DNA from 2 places in the Psychromonas sp. psych-6C06 genome. Region 1 is predicted to be linked to the other one. Evidence: riboswitches for the same ligand, from Rfam matches in the RefSeq annotation. Region 1 holds a riboswitch; the other holds the start of a gene.
What was found. A riboswitch is a leader RNA that binds a small molecule or an ion and turns the genes downstream of it on or off. The one in region 1 is predicted to bind cobalamin.
Positions count from the first base shown of each region.

Region 1 (7,533 bases):
AGATACGCGTTATCGGTAATTTTCATCACTACCGATTTGGCAATAGAAGAAAGCTGATGGGTTAGTGTAGAAGCGGAGGTATCGAGCAAAATCAGATGCAATTTTTGTTCACCAAGAGCAAGCCTTTTAAACGCTAAACGTTTAGGTGGCCACTCTCCGACACTCTGCCTTAAGGTGCTAAACCAGTCAGGTTTACTGCTCATAAGTGATGATTTTTTATATCCCACACTGTTGGTCAGCGCCCCCTGCTTTGCATGAAAGGCGAGGTATTGCTCAGGTTTTAGAGCTTCTGTTAGCGGGGTATATTGGTATTCAGGCAGCGTTATGTTTTGCGTCGTATCAGTTCGCTGTGCTTCTCCGTTATTATTAGGCATTGCTCCCCATTCACCCGCCTGCGAGGTTTGTGACTGCGCTGATGGTGCCTCATTTTTATCATTAGATGATTGATGGCTAGGTAATTGATGGTCATTTGCCTGTGGCGGACGAGAAAAACCACCGCCCTGCTCAGGGGGTGGTGTTTTATTGCTAGGGCCAGAGGCATCGCCATTTTGTTGCTCGCGGTGCAGCAGTACCAAAGGCGCGACTTGTTGAATATCTTCCAGCGTCACAGCATCTCGCGCACACCATGCAGCATGTGTCAAACTAGCGCGATGCATCATAATATCTGCGCGTAATCCTTCAACATTTGCTTGCTGGCAACGTGTGGCAATTTCAAGCAAACAAGCTTGATCGCAACTGACCTGTGGTAAGCGTTGCTGGGCATCACTGATCTGTTGCTGTAATTGTAATTGCTGAGTTTGATAGCGCTGACAAAAAGCGATTTTATCTTGCTCGTAAGCCTGCCGTGTGGTGATGATGTTGACCCGCTCTTGCACACTGTAACGATTGTCTAATTCAACCATCAATCCAAAACGATCTTTTAACTGCGGTCTTAGTTCCCCTTCATCTGGGTTCATTGTGCCTATCAAAGTAAAACGCGCATCATGACTGTGACTAACACCATCACGCTCAACCCGATTAACACCACTGCTGGCGACATCAAGTAACTGATCCACAAGGTGATCAGGCAACAAATTGACTTCGTCGACATACAATACACCACCGTGAGCTTTTTTTAATAATCCCGGTGAAAACTGTACTGATTTCTGCTGTAAAACCTGTTCTAAATCGAGACTACCAATCAACATCTCTTCGCTAGCACCGAGTGGCAAGGTAATAAATGCAGGGGGCAGTTCCGTTTTTACCGGAAGAAGATCTGCGATTGCTCTTGCTAATGTCGATTTCGCACAACCACGTGGCCCTGATATTAATACGCCACCTAAGGCAGGATTAATCGTTGCTAATAACAACGCCAGCTTAAAGACATTTTGCCCCTGTACCGCTGAGAAAGGGAATGATAGATCACTGCTTGGTTGACTGTTTTTCATTACGCCACCGCTTCAATGAGGTTACGCTGGCAACTAGACTCGCTTAACCGACCTTCATGCAAACACAGTTCACGTGTTGCCAGTTGACGAGAAAAGTCTTTATCGTGAGAGATAATAATCATCGCCTGAGGCAAAGCTTTTAACACATGAAGTAAACGTATTTTTGCTTTTTCATCTAATGCATTGGTTGGCTCATCTAAAATCAATACTTCAGGTTGCATCACTAACACGCTAGCTAAGGTCACTAAACGCTTTTCGCCACCAGAGAGTTGATGAGTAATTCGAGATTCAAAGCCCTTCAAACCTAAGCTATCTAAGGTTTGTAATGATTTTTTAATCGCCTGCTGTTTGCTAAAACCGAGATTAAGGGGGCCAAACATCACATCTTCTAATACCGTCGGACAAAATAGTTGGTCATCAGGATCTTGAAATACCAACCCTGCTTTGACGCGCATTTTATTAAACTGTTTTTCAGTTTTACAATGTTCGCCAAAGGCAATAATCTCGCCTTGCTTGGCTTTTTTAAGACCAACAATTAAATGCAATAACGTCGTTTTACCTGCGCCATTATCACCATTGATAACAACCCGTTCATGGCGATTTAAGACAAAGTGAATGTTATTTAATACTTTGTTTTGTTTAGGATAGGCATAACTTAAATTAGCGATTTCAAGTAACGCTTTGTTTGTATTTTCCATCAGAAATTAAGCCCTATTAACAACACTAAAAAACAGATAAAAAAGGCACTAAACTGTCGATCGATTCGATTAAGTTTAAGCTCATCGTTTAGGTAAAATCGTCCACAAAAACCACGGCACTTCATGGCATTAGCAATACGTTCAGCACGCTCTATTGAGCGAATCAATAACATTCCAAACAGGTAGCCCATGCTTTTCCAAGTATGTCTATTCGTCTGCATCACAAAGGCACGCGCCTGCATTGCGCGGCGCATCTTCTTATATTCATCACTGATAACATCTAAATAACGCACCATAAATAGCAATAGATGCACCAATTTATCGGGTACTTTTAAGTGCGCGAGCGCATGCCCTAATGTCGATGCACTCATGGTCGCAACCAATGAAAAGAGCACTAATAACACGGCATTAGCTTTAAAGGTGATTAGCAATGCATGCGCTAACCCTTGCCAGCTAGCGCTTAAACCAAACACACTAAACATCGCATCACCCGGAGTGGTAAAGGGTAAAACACAGATTAAGGTCAGCATAAACAGATCCATTGCCACCACTCGGCGCAATGCTCGCTTAATATTTAAGCGGCTTATTTTTACTAAGAAAAGGGCAATAAAAAGCCCCAGTAATACCGGCAAAAAATGAGGGCTAGAAACCACCACGAGAGCAAAAAATGCACTGCATAAAATACGCACGCGTGCATCGACAGCATCAATCCAAGAGGCTTCATGTTTCAGTGCTTGCCCAGACCAAGAGGTTAAGCTGTGCTCTAAGCCTTGTGACATGTTTGCTTCGCTTTTAGTTTGCGCTCACGAAGGAAGGCCACTAAGCCAAGTAGGCCAAAAATGTAACCAATAGCACCAATAATATCGCGCAAACCCGCCTTCTCTTTTAATGCTTGAATCTCTTGACGCAAAGGTTTTATCTGTTTGGCGACCGCCTTCTCTATATCGATTTTAGAGATCGAAGGTGTAGCCGACACACTCTTTGTCGGAGCAACTTGGGGGCTTTTTTTAGTCACTAGCGTTGGGCTTAAATTATCAGGTAGTTCACTCGCAGGGAGCTGTAGCGTTAAACCATGCCCTGCTCCCATATTTACCTTAAACACATGTGTAATACGTTTTTGCGCAGTAAACTTAAAGCCTCCTTCGGCATCCGTTAACACCTCCCCTAACGGGGTTCCTTTTTTATCATAAATTTTCACTACTGAACCTTCTGGCGCCATCGAACCATTTGAAAAACCTGCTTCGCCCTCAATCACAGCGCCACTGGCATAAACACCACCAACGACATTGTGGGCAACTAACGTTGAAGGCATAAACAGCATCAACAGTGATGCGAAAAAGATTTTCATTGAGCAACTTCCTTAGTAATAAATTCGGGTTTTACGGTATGAATAAGGTAGACGGCAGCGTAAGAAACAAACCCTTCTAACACCATAATAGGGATATGAGCAGGCAATACGGCTTTAGCTGCCAAGACAAAAGATTCACCGGACAGCGCCAATGAAAATGCCACCATCACCGAGGTTAGGATAATCGCCCCAGCACCGCCGATTGCGCCCCACATAGCAGCTACCTTGGCACTTGAATGACGAATTCCTGGGCCACAAAGGTAATAGATAATCACCGCCGGTAAAGCGATATTGAAGGTGTTCACACCAAGCACTAACAAGCCACCAAATCCAAAGAAGATAACTTGTAAGAGCAGTGCAACAAGTAGCGCCGGAAAAGCGACCCAACCGAGCAAAATACCTAATAACCCATTCATGATCAGATGCACGCTCGAAAAACCAAGCGGTAAATGCATATAAGACGCGATAAAAAAAACCGAAGCTAACACCCCCACCAATGGGAGCTGCTCATAGTCCATTTTCTTCAAGCCAATATAAACACCGGCGATCGCCAATACAGCACCGCTAAGCAGAATGGGGGCAGCTAAAGCACCATCAACAATATGCATAAATATCCCTTTTCAATCATGAAAAAGCCTGTTGCTAATGCGTTGTTGATAGCAATCGAATCATAATATGCTCTAAATTTTTGTGTGGCGAAGACCCCACTCCAGAGCGAAAGTTAATGTAAATGGTTATTACCTTTACTCAACTTTCAACACAGGGGTAGGCTATTTCAACCAGTAAAATCGATCATCTATTTATTCCGTTTGCTATAAGTCCCGCAACAGGCTTATTTTTATGCGTTACGGCAACTTGGTTGCTTGCACCCAAATCACAGCATCTTGCGATAACTCTTTGCCTTTGTAGGTTTTTTGTTCACCTACACCTAAAGCAGCAAATCCCCATTGCCCCGCTTTTAGTAGCGAAAAGTGAAAGGTACCATTAGCATCGGCATAGATAGTTTGGGTAACAAAAACATCTGCAGGTGGTGTCATGGTGGGTGTTTTGGCAAAGGCATTGCTTTGCATATCAGGGGTGTAATTCATAAACTCAACCTCGATTGCAGCAAAGGGCACAGGCTGTCCATTAGACTTAACCACGGCACTAAAAATACCACCTTCATAAATCGCATAGGGTTTAGTTAAAGGCACAATTTCAGCTGTTAAACCAAAGTCTTGGTTCCAATCTGTAGGCAGGTTGCCAACATTTACAATGGTTTTAGTCAGTTGCTGAATATAGATATCTTCTTCTTTTTCAAAATAGGGAGAAGGCTGCACGATAAACACATAGTCGCCTAAGCCACGTAGCGTGACATCAGCTTGATAGGCAAGACCTTTATCAACTGAGCTTGCCCATTCGATATTCGAAATGGTGTTGATTAAGTCTGTTTGTTTGCCTTTTTTGATCACATAGAATGCCTGTGGCTTAGCAACATTCATGACATGACCACTGGCAGCGGGGTGTGTAAAAGGAAGTTTAAAACTTATCTCTCCACCTTTGTCGCGCAATAATTCAGGGGTATAAAGCATCTGAAAATGAGCCTGTGCAGACAATGGTAAAGCACAGCACAATGACAGCGTAAGGGGGCGAAATAGTCTTTTTAAGGTATTAGTTTTTTTTAAAGTGAACACAGATAAAGCTCCGTCTGATTAAATTACAGGCGAAGTTGTGGAGGAGATGGCAATCGTTTTAATGCATTTAAAAATATGAATGCGTTTGTATATCAAAAAAATAACCAACCGGTGAAGCCCTCCGCAACACCACGGTACATGCATCAAGTGCATGTATCATCCAATGGTTTGGTATCCGGGCTTAGTATTTATATTGCTACAAACACTCTACCGTTGCGGGGGCAGCCTTGGTATTTGACCAAGTTCCCAAACACTTATTACTGCTAATAAATGCATCGTTTTTAAACACGATATCCAAAGGAGGCCGAACAATAACGTGATCCTATCTATTCAGTCAAATGGAATTGTAAACTAATCGTAATTCACAGAATAAAAAGAAGCAGCTCCTTTTCGAATAAATTACATTGGTTGGGGCTATTTGACATCTTAGTGGCTTAAGCAATACTAAATGCAAGTCATTACCATTAGTAAAGGAGCTCATGTGAAGTCAGAGCCACTAGAATTAACATCAGAGCTAGATATAAATACGCTCACATTAGTATTTGAGCACTTACCTACAGCCTATATTCTGGCTTCTGTTGACCGCAAAATTGTTACCATGAATCAAGCAGCAGAAACGTTGTTTGCTTATTCGCATAATGAGTTAAATAACAGCAGTACCAAGGTGTTATATGCGGATCCCAGTGATCATGAAAAACAGGGTAGGCAGCGATTTAATCCTTTAGCAGAATATTCAAATGAAACCTACGCAATTGAGTATAAAAGTAAATTTGGACGAATTTTTAAAGGTTATACCACAGGTGGGCCAGTTAAAGATAAAACAGGAAAAATCCTATTTTACGTTGCTTCTATTATGGACGAGTCCGACCGTTTAAAAGCTGAAGACACGCTTGGCAAGCTGCATACAATTACCTCGTCTCGACACTTAGATTTCACCCAGCGCGTTGACGCTATTCTAAAATTAGGTTGTGAACAATTTGCGCTACCTATTGCTATTTTCAGCAAAATAACAGGTGATAAATACACAATTAAGCAAGCCGTTCACCCCGATGATGCCTTAGAGATCGGCATGGAGTTTGAATTAGGGATCACCTATTGTAGTCATGTTTATCTCGCGAATGATGTCCAAGGGTTCAACTGTGTTTCCAAAAGCCATATCTCATCGCATCCCTGTTTTAGTAACTTTGGTCTCGAGGCTTATTTAGGTGCACCAATTTTTGTCGATGGAGAGCGCTATGGCACGCTCAACTTCTCTAGCCCAGAGCCTACCCGCCCTTTTATTAAACAAGATATTGAATTAGTGCGTTTATTTGCAGAATGGGTCGGACACGAAATAGCCAGAAACCATGACTTAAACGCACTAAAGGAAGCACAACAGCAGTTGGAGTTGTTAGCAAATACAGACATGCTCACTGGAATTGCGAACAGACGCAGTATTGATGAAGCGTTACAAAAACAGCTCGCTAACAGCAACCGTTATAACCTTTCTATGTCGGTCGCTATTTTTGATTTCGACCATTTTAAAGTAGTGAATGATACCTATGGCCACCATGTTGGCGATCAAGCTTTAAAATTATTTGGGGATCTTATTAATAAAATGAGCCGTGAAGGTGATTTTTACGGTCGCTGGGGAGGAGAAGAGTTCCTCGCTATTTTCCCATCGACCGATTTAATGGGAGCTAAAACCTTTGTAGAACGTTTACAACAGCGCTTGAAATCGATGCCTATCAAACACCAAGATAACGATATTATTATTACCCTAAGTGTTGGCATCGTCATTCGCAAAGCGAACGACAACAGTGATTCAATAGTTCGTCGTGCAGATGAGCTACTCTATAAAGCTAAAGAAAATGGCCGAGATCGTATTGAACTTGATACGCAATAATCGCCTCACCAAAAGCCGACCAGATGATTTAACGGGAAAAGCGCTGACGTTGTAGCACTGTTTCGCATTGCTTATTAAGCGTTAGTTAAACGTATTATAAAGCACTGGCATTTGCCCTTTCCAATGTCGCCAAAGTACTTTATTGATGACTAACTGACACATAAAGTGGGCGACGTTAATACGACTGGTTTTACCTGCATTAAAAATAGCGCTTCGAGTAGGGCTTGGGTAAATATCATATTCGCTCACTACATCACTGTTAACTAAACTATCAGGCCGTACTACCACCCATTCGATATTATGCAACCGATGTAAGTTATTTTGTAAATAATCAGCAGCCAACTCATTATCAGCATGTGGCGGTAATAATACTCTAATTAAGCACATTGCTAGCGCCTCTAAGCAAGAGACTTTCTCCCCTGCCAATCGATTCCTGTTTCCAGTTGTATTCATTAAAATAAATTTAACCGGTACTTTTTGTCGCGAACAGAGTCGAATGGCA
Region 1 covers NZ_PIZM01000006.1:248,564-256,096, reverse strand. Annotated here, with positions in the region: gene CW745_RS09715 (AAA family ATPase) at 1-1,427, opposite strand, end outside; gene CW745_RS09710 (ABC transporter ATP-binding protein) at 1,427-2,125, opposite strand; gene cbiQ (cobalt ECF transporter T component CbiQ) at 2,125-2,904, opposite strand; gene CW745_RS09700 (DUF4140 domain-containing protein) at 2,889-3,473, opposite strand; gene cbiM (cobalt transporter CbiM) at 3,470-4,081, opposite strand; gene CW745_RS09690 (DUF4198 domain-containing protein) at 4,319-5,146, opposite strand; cobalamin riboswitch at 5,295-5,432, opposite strand; gene CW745_RS09685 (diguanylate cyclase) at 5,628-7,031, shown strand; gene CW745_RS09680 (NAD(P)-binding oxidoreductase) at 7,113-7,533, opposite strand, start outside.

Region 2 (7,533 bases), on a different contig from region 1:
TTTCCTTTTCGAAAACCTCAACGAAGCGATACAATACCGTTATTTCCGCGAATTTCGGCGTTAAACCATCTACCAATAACCAGTTATTACGACGATAATTTGCCTTGAACTACGCAAAACTAACGGCACTGTTTTATAAAAGTAGCAACATCATGATTTTAAAAGCCATCACGCTTCGATTTACCAGAATTGAGTTAAAATAAGCTACTGATTTATTATCAATAATATCTATTTTTGTTTTTTTAGTTAGAATTAAAACTAATTTAACATTCCTGCAACGTGAGTATTTATGGCTAATACATTTTATCTGCTACTCCTACTATTATTTTCTTCTTCAAGCTTCGCATTGCTCGATCTTAATATGAGTCGTCAAAAAAGCTTAACCCCAGCAGCAACAACACTACATCAAGCGGTAAGCGAACTCCCTGAGCTACATTTTTTAGATCAGCAGCAGCAAAAAGCAGTTGATAACTTATTGGTGCGTGTATTAGATGAACAGGCTAAACAAATTAATTATTTTAAAACCGAGTTGATTGCATACAAAGCCTCACCAGACTCAGCACAAGCATGGAAAAATGCCCAAAGAGGATATTACTCTACCTTAAGCCTTAGTCATGATAAGCAAAAATTATTGTCATTGAGTAGCCCGCCAATTAGAGACTTGGTTACCGGGTTTGGCCCTGAGGGGGTAAGACAATTTAAATCTGAACTTTATCTGACAAGACTAAATGTAGAGTTTTATTTACACCAAGAGATACGCGCCTTTAAACGTTTTGTAGAAGATATTTTTATCTCACCTATCCCCGTACTTGTGGTTATTTTTAAAGTATTCATGCTTCAAGTTATTATGTTTTGGTGGTTACGAAATAGTAATCGTTTTATTACGCTATTGCGCGATAAGATAAGTAAAAATGGACGGTCTACCAACCTCTGGTTACATTTGCTTTGGTATGTCGCTCGTGCACATCGTGCCATTGCATGGCTCATCAGCATCACTTTATCACTGCGTATCATTGCTCAACTCCCTAGCTTGCAACATCTGGTGTTCTTAGAGATCTTTACTTGGTGGATTTTAGGTGGAGCCATCGCGGTAAGTTTTATTCTAGAGTTTGCTTATCAGCACAGTCGCCGATTAAGCAAAGCAATAATCACATTGCGACTTTCTACTATCCGTTTATATGTATGGGGATTTATTAGTACAGGGCTTATTTCGCAAATTTCAGAGATGACGCTAGGTAAAGGGACAATCTATGCGTGGATATCCTCATTAATTTTCTTTTTCTACTTGCTCTTGACTCTCTATTCGCTTCATAAATGGAAAGCCTTTATTTTTGAACGTTTAGCGACAAAAAAAGAGCAACCAGCCTTAGTAAAGTGGGCAAATGATAACAAGCAACGCTGGATATTTGCCAGTTTAAGTACCGCGATAGCCGCTAGTTGGCTTATTTTACGCACTCTACAACATTATCTGATTGATCTCTTATCGCACTCACAATTGTTTAGCCATGCTCTTGCTTACCTTTTCCGTATTGAAGTTGCTAAGCAAAGCGAAAATGAAAGTGAGCAACTGCACCTCGAAGCCATTCGAGGGGAAGAGACTTTTAGTTATGTACGTCCCGGTAGTGCAGACAGTTTGCTAATCCCTGAATATGCTCAACAAAGTTATGATGCATTAGCCACCTATCTACTTAGTGACAAGCCTGCGGTTTGTGTCTTATCGGGAGAAAGAGGTGTGGGAACAACGACATTATTACGGCGTTTCTTACATGATGTAGATGATGCACAAGCGATTTATGTCAGTTGTCCACATGAGGGCTTTGATGCTCTAATGGCATTGATTTGTGAGCAATTAGGCCTGCCCGATTCCGGTGAGGCATTGTTGTTAACCCATCTTCGTAGCACCTCTAAATGTTATCTATTTGCCTTCGATAACGTGCAACGCTTAGTTAAACCGCAGGTCGGTGGTTTAGCACCTTTAATGCGGTTAACGAATTTATTACGTCAATCTAAAAATAGCCATCGCGCTTTATTAGCCATTGAAAAGTCTAGTTGGCGCTTTGTTGACAGGGCTAGAGGCGAGCGTTTGTTATTTGATTTAGTTGAGTTTTTACCTCGTTGGAAGGAAAGTGAAATAAGCCAGTTATTGGCTAGTCGCATTACAGATAATGGACAATATGCCCTCTCTTTTGATGGCCTCGCACTACCAAGGCAATGGGAAAAAGATGAATTAAGCGAAGATCAACGTGCCTGCCATGGTTTTTATCGTATTCTTTGGGACTACTCCGATGGTAACCCAACGGTCGCCTTACGCTTTTTTAGGCGCTCATTGTTTAAAAACAGTGAAACCAATACCGTTCAGGTACGTCTCTTTCAAATACCTTCTTCAGAAGGATTAGAAAAAATGCCGAAACCTATGCTGGCCGTTTTACGCTCTATTGTGCAACTAGAAGTGGCTTCTCCTGAAGAGTTAACTGATTGTACACGCTTGAGTATTAATGAGGTGATCAGTACATTGCGCTATTTTCAAAGCCGTGGCTATATTGAGTGGTCGGGTGAAAAATTACGAGTTTCCGATTTATGGTTCCGTAACATAACAAACATCTTACATCGTCAACATTTACTGGTGAAATAACATGCTACGTCATCTATCAATAATACTTTTTATAATCGCTTCTCAAAGCGTTTCGGCAACTGAATTAGATACAGCCCCCCTTGATAACCTACAAGACTTTGCCAGCTTAATTCGTTGGAGTGGCGTTTTCGCATCACTGATTATTATCGCTTGTGCATGGTTACTATTGCGTTTTATCGATTCCTTAGTCTCCAACATTGGCGATCAATTTGTGCAACGCCGAATGCTCTTACAAAAGCTACAATCGTTTTTTCAATTCTTCGTTTATATGTCTACTGCCGTGAGTGTCTTTATGTTGAGCTTTCGTGTTGATGAGCGAATTCTTGCTTTAATCGGCGGTACGATTGCGGTATCAGTTGGCTTTGCTTTGAAAGATCTGACCGCTTCTTTTGTCGCCGGATTAACCATCATGATTGATCGTCCTTTTCAAGTTGGAGATCGCGTTACTTTTGAGGGGCATTACGGTGACATTGTCGCAATCGGACTGCGATCTGTACGCATGAATACTTTAAATGACGATATTATTACCATACCAAATAACAAGTTTTTGAATGAGGTGGTAAGTAGCGGTAACTACGGTGCACTCGATATGCAGGTAGTGATCCCTTTCCATGTAGGCCTTGATCAGGACATCACATTAGCACGTGAACTAATTCAAGAGTGCGCTTCTTCAAGCCGATATATTCACTTACCAAAACCAGTCGTTGTTTTAGTGCAACAAACGATCACAGATAACTACTTAGCGATAAAACTGACTTGTAAAGTGTACGTGGTAGACACTAAATATGAAAAACTATTTGAAAGTGATATCACCCTACGTGTTATGAGTGAATTTAGAAAACATAATATTTTGCCACCAGCGATTGCGGTAAAAACAGCTTAATCATAAACATTATGATGAAATTGATTTTTTATTAACTTGTACCAATTTATCAAGCTTAAGCAAATTAATTCAAGGTATTGTATAGCGAATCAATACCTTACTTGTCAGCAAGTGAAACTATTTCATAAGGGGTATAAAATAACTTCATCGGGATTGATTGACAGCGCGCCTTAAATTCCTATAATCGCCCTCTTTATGTGTATTAGCGTTTAGTAATACTTAAATGGGAAGCATGAGTAAGCATGCACTGCCCCCGCAACTGTGAGCCTTTTAAATATTTAAAGGCAAGTCAGATACCAGCATAAAAACGTCACTTCCAGTTCACGGGTTGGTTTTCTGGAGCGTAAATAACTTTTTATGCATTACTCATTTGTATATGGCTAAAAATGTTGTCCCCATGCTTGTGGCGAACAAGAGGAAGTTTTCTCTCTGTTGCTGTCATAGCCTTAAAAGAAAACTTCCAAAATATTTTTATTAAAAGGAAGTTCCATGTTTACCCATCGCTACACACCTATCGCACTCACATTATTTAGCTTATTCAGTGTTCAAGCATTGGCTGAAGAAAGCCTTCAAACCGATGACAGAATGAATGTGTTAATCAGCAAAGGTTATAGTACTCCGGCTGCAACCACTCAAAATTACAGTGGTGATACCGTAATTAATATTGTGCCAACCAGTAACGATATTAATAAACCACTAGACCAATTAATTGCCGAAAACTCACCGGGTTTTGTGCATACTAATTCAGGGACTTCAAAGCATAATTCAAACAACTACCATCGCGGTCTTTCTGATAAATATACCTTGTACCTATTAAATGGCGTAGCCTTCCCAACCTCTACACTGGGCAGTCAAAACCTACCCGACATTCCGATCGAATCGATTGCACTTATTGAGGTGATCCGTGGTGCACAAGCATCGCTATATGGCTCAAACTCACTCACTGGTGTGGTTAATATCATCACCAAGACAGGAGATGAACGTGATGCACAAATTAATATTAGCGGTGGCTCACACAACACAGGACGACTAGGTGGGGTTTATGCTGATAATTTTGGAAAATTTCATTTTATGACATCATTGGAAGTCGATAAATCAGACGGTTATGAGTTTATCGAAGCCTCGGATGAAGATTTTGGTTATCAAACTTACTCAATGAACACTTATTTGGCCTATGTTAATGAGCATAATCGATTCTCTTTAGCGCTGATTAATGGCACATCTGATCTTGAAATATATGAGTCTTACCCGAGCGCAGGGAAAGCAGAAACCTCGCAAGATTCGCTACAGTTAACTGGTAAATATATTCAGCGAATTAACCGCAATATCTCTTCTGAGTTAACACTTTCAGGCGCGAAAATTGATCTCAATGCGGGCCATCATAACTCTACAGATGTTGATAACTATGCAACTGATGAAGGGCTTGCACAATTGCATTTCAACAGCCAGTGGGAACAGGTCGCACTGAATTTTGGTGGTGAGTTTATTCATTCAAAATATAACTCAAATGAAAATAGCGAATCACGAGATCAAACAGCTGTCTACCTCGCGTTTAGTGCAGATGCCACTGATTACCTGAACTTCTCAGGCGGTTTACGTAACGATCACTATTCTGACTTCGGTGATGCTCTTACCTACTCAGCTGGCGTTGCATTATTTGACTTCGCGAATTTAAGCTATAAAACCTCTTTTACCGCTCCTTCATACAACGATCTTTACTGGCCAAACAGCGGTAATCCAGAATTAGAGCCGGAAGAGGGTGAAATGTTAGAGCTGGCATTGACTCATAACGTCAATACCGAAAGCGCGCATATTCCGTTAAAGTTGAACCTATACACAGGCTCCTTAGACAATAAAATTGAATGGGCTCCTATTTCAGAAGGTTCTTGGAATTGGTCACCCTTTAATATCGGTAAAGTGGATATCAAAGGAATCGAAGCGTATGCCCAATATAATGCACAGCAATTCATTTTTGATATTGCAGGATCATATACAGAAAGTATTGATAAAAGCACCAATGAGCAGTTAAAGAATGTGCCAGAATGGTCAGGCTCATCAAGCATTCAATATAACGCACCATTAGGCATTACACCTAAATTAAGTTACTCATATATTGGTAAACGTACTGGCTCTTATGGTGATTTAGATGAGGCTCATCTACTTGATTTTGCCATTAGTTATCAGGTCATCAAGCATATCAATCTTGGTTTTAGTATCAATAACCTAACCGATAATGATCAGACATTATATAGCGGGTATAATGCAGATGGTAGAACATTCCAGTTCACAATTGGTGCAAACCTGTAAGCGAAAGTTAGGCCAGCTGTATTAATAATGCGCTATGGCTAAAACATAAATTCGTACAAAAAAGGAGGGTAAATGAACAATTTCAAACTACTGTTATTTACCCTTTTTTTATTGCTATTAATCACCTTTGTACAAATCAAAACAGATCTTTTTGTCCTTTTTGAAGAGGGGACAGGTAACTTTACCACGCAAATAAATGGAGAGAATTACCCTAAGACACTCACTGATGTCACCGGCATTAGCTATCAGTTGACACAACCACCACAGCGAATTCTATCAGCAACATTAGTAACGGATCACATCCTTGCTGACCTTATCGATCCTGCACGTTTAGTCGCAGTCAGTAGTTATGTGGATTATCCAAGTCTCTCCAACATCGTTGGTTTTTACGATAAAAGCATTAGTCGCACCCAAGGTGAAATCGAATCGATGCTAGCATTGCAGCCCGACCTTGTCTTTGTTGCATCCTATAGCAACCCAGAAACCGTGCGTTACTTATTACGCAGTGGCATCGCCATCGTTCGCCTTAGCGAATTTAAAAGCTTTAACGATATTTTTAATAATATAAATATCGTTGCCTCCGTAACCGATACACAACAACAAGCTCAAGATGTCATTAAGCAGATACAAAACCGACTACAACATATTCAAAAACAGGTAGCAGATAAGCCCAAGCCACGGGTTTTATATTACGACATGAATGGCTATAGCGTCGGCGGGGATTCATTGATGGATGAAGCTATCACAATTTCCGGTGGGCTCAACGTTACCGCAGGTGTGCTACCCGATGGTGAAAATAGAATTAGTGAAGAACTTGCCATCTCATTGCAACCCGATGTCATTGTGATGAATCAATGGGTATTTAACCAAAATGAAGGGCAAGCATCTCCTGCTGAAATTTTAATGGCTAAAACGGCTTGGCAAAATGTCCCCGCCATTAAACATAATCGCGTATATGCAGTGCCCGGTACTTGGCTACGCAGCGTATCACAACACAGAATAAAAGGGGTAGAGGCAATTTCAAAATTACTGCATCCTGATATCACCCTGGCTCAAGAGAGTAAAAATGACTTATAAGTACATTACTATTCCCGTTATCTTTTCCCTATTAACTGCACTGTTTTTTGCATTATTAATTGGCGCGCTATTAAAAGGGCCAACCGATATTTCAGTGGCACAAATTGGCGATATTCTTAGTGAACGATTATTAGGAACCAGCAATCCGAACATCGTCGATTGGCAACGTAATATTATTATCGATATCCGCTTACCACGCGCCTTAATTGCTCTATTTGCAGGCGCTAGCTTGGCATTATGTGGTTTAGTGATGCAGGGTATGTTTCGTAACCCGCTTGCGTCCCCTTCCGTGCTTGGCGTTTCATCTGGCGCTTCATTAGGTGCAGTGATTGCTATTTATTTAGGGGCATCACTGTTTTCTGCTTGGGCAATTCCATTGTTTGCCTTTATTGGCGCAGGCATTTCTCTCAGTGTGGTATATCGCATTGCTTCCTCACGCGGGCAAACCAGTATCAGCACATTATTGCTTTCAGGTGTCGCAATCAGTGCATTGAATGTTGCAGCGATTTCATTACTACTTGCCCTATCATTAAGTAATTGGGATGTCGCGCGAATGATCATTTACTGGACCATGGGCGGACTTGATGGGCGAACTTGGGATCATGTATTGATCATATTACCAATTGTAGTCAGT
Region 2 covers NZ_PIZM01000002.1:808,008-815,540, forward strand. Annotated here, with positions in the region: gene CW745_RS06815 (ATP-binding protein) at 290-2,632, shown strand; gene CW745_RS06820 (mechanosensitive ion channel domain-containing protein) at 2,634-3,515, shown strand; cobalamin riboswitch at 3,694-3,835, shown strand; gene CW745_RS06825 (TonB-dependent receptor) at 4,005-5,822, shown strand; gene CW745_RS06830 (ABC transporter substrate-binding protein) at 5,895-6,899, shown strand; gene CW745_RS06835 (iron ABC transporter permease) at 6,889-7,533, shown strand, end outside.
Region 2: it holds a riboswitch for cobalamin, as region 1 does, so the genes downstream of both, CW745_RS06825 (TonB-dependent receptor) here and CW745_RS09690 (DUF4198 domain-containing protein) in region 1, are expected to answer to the same signal.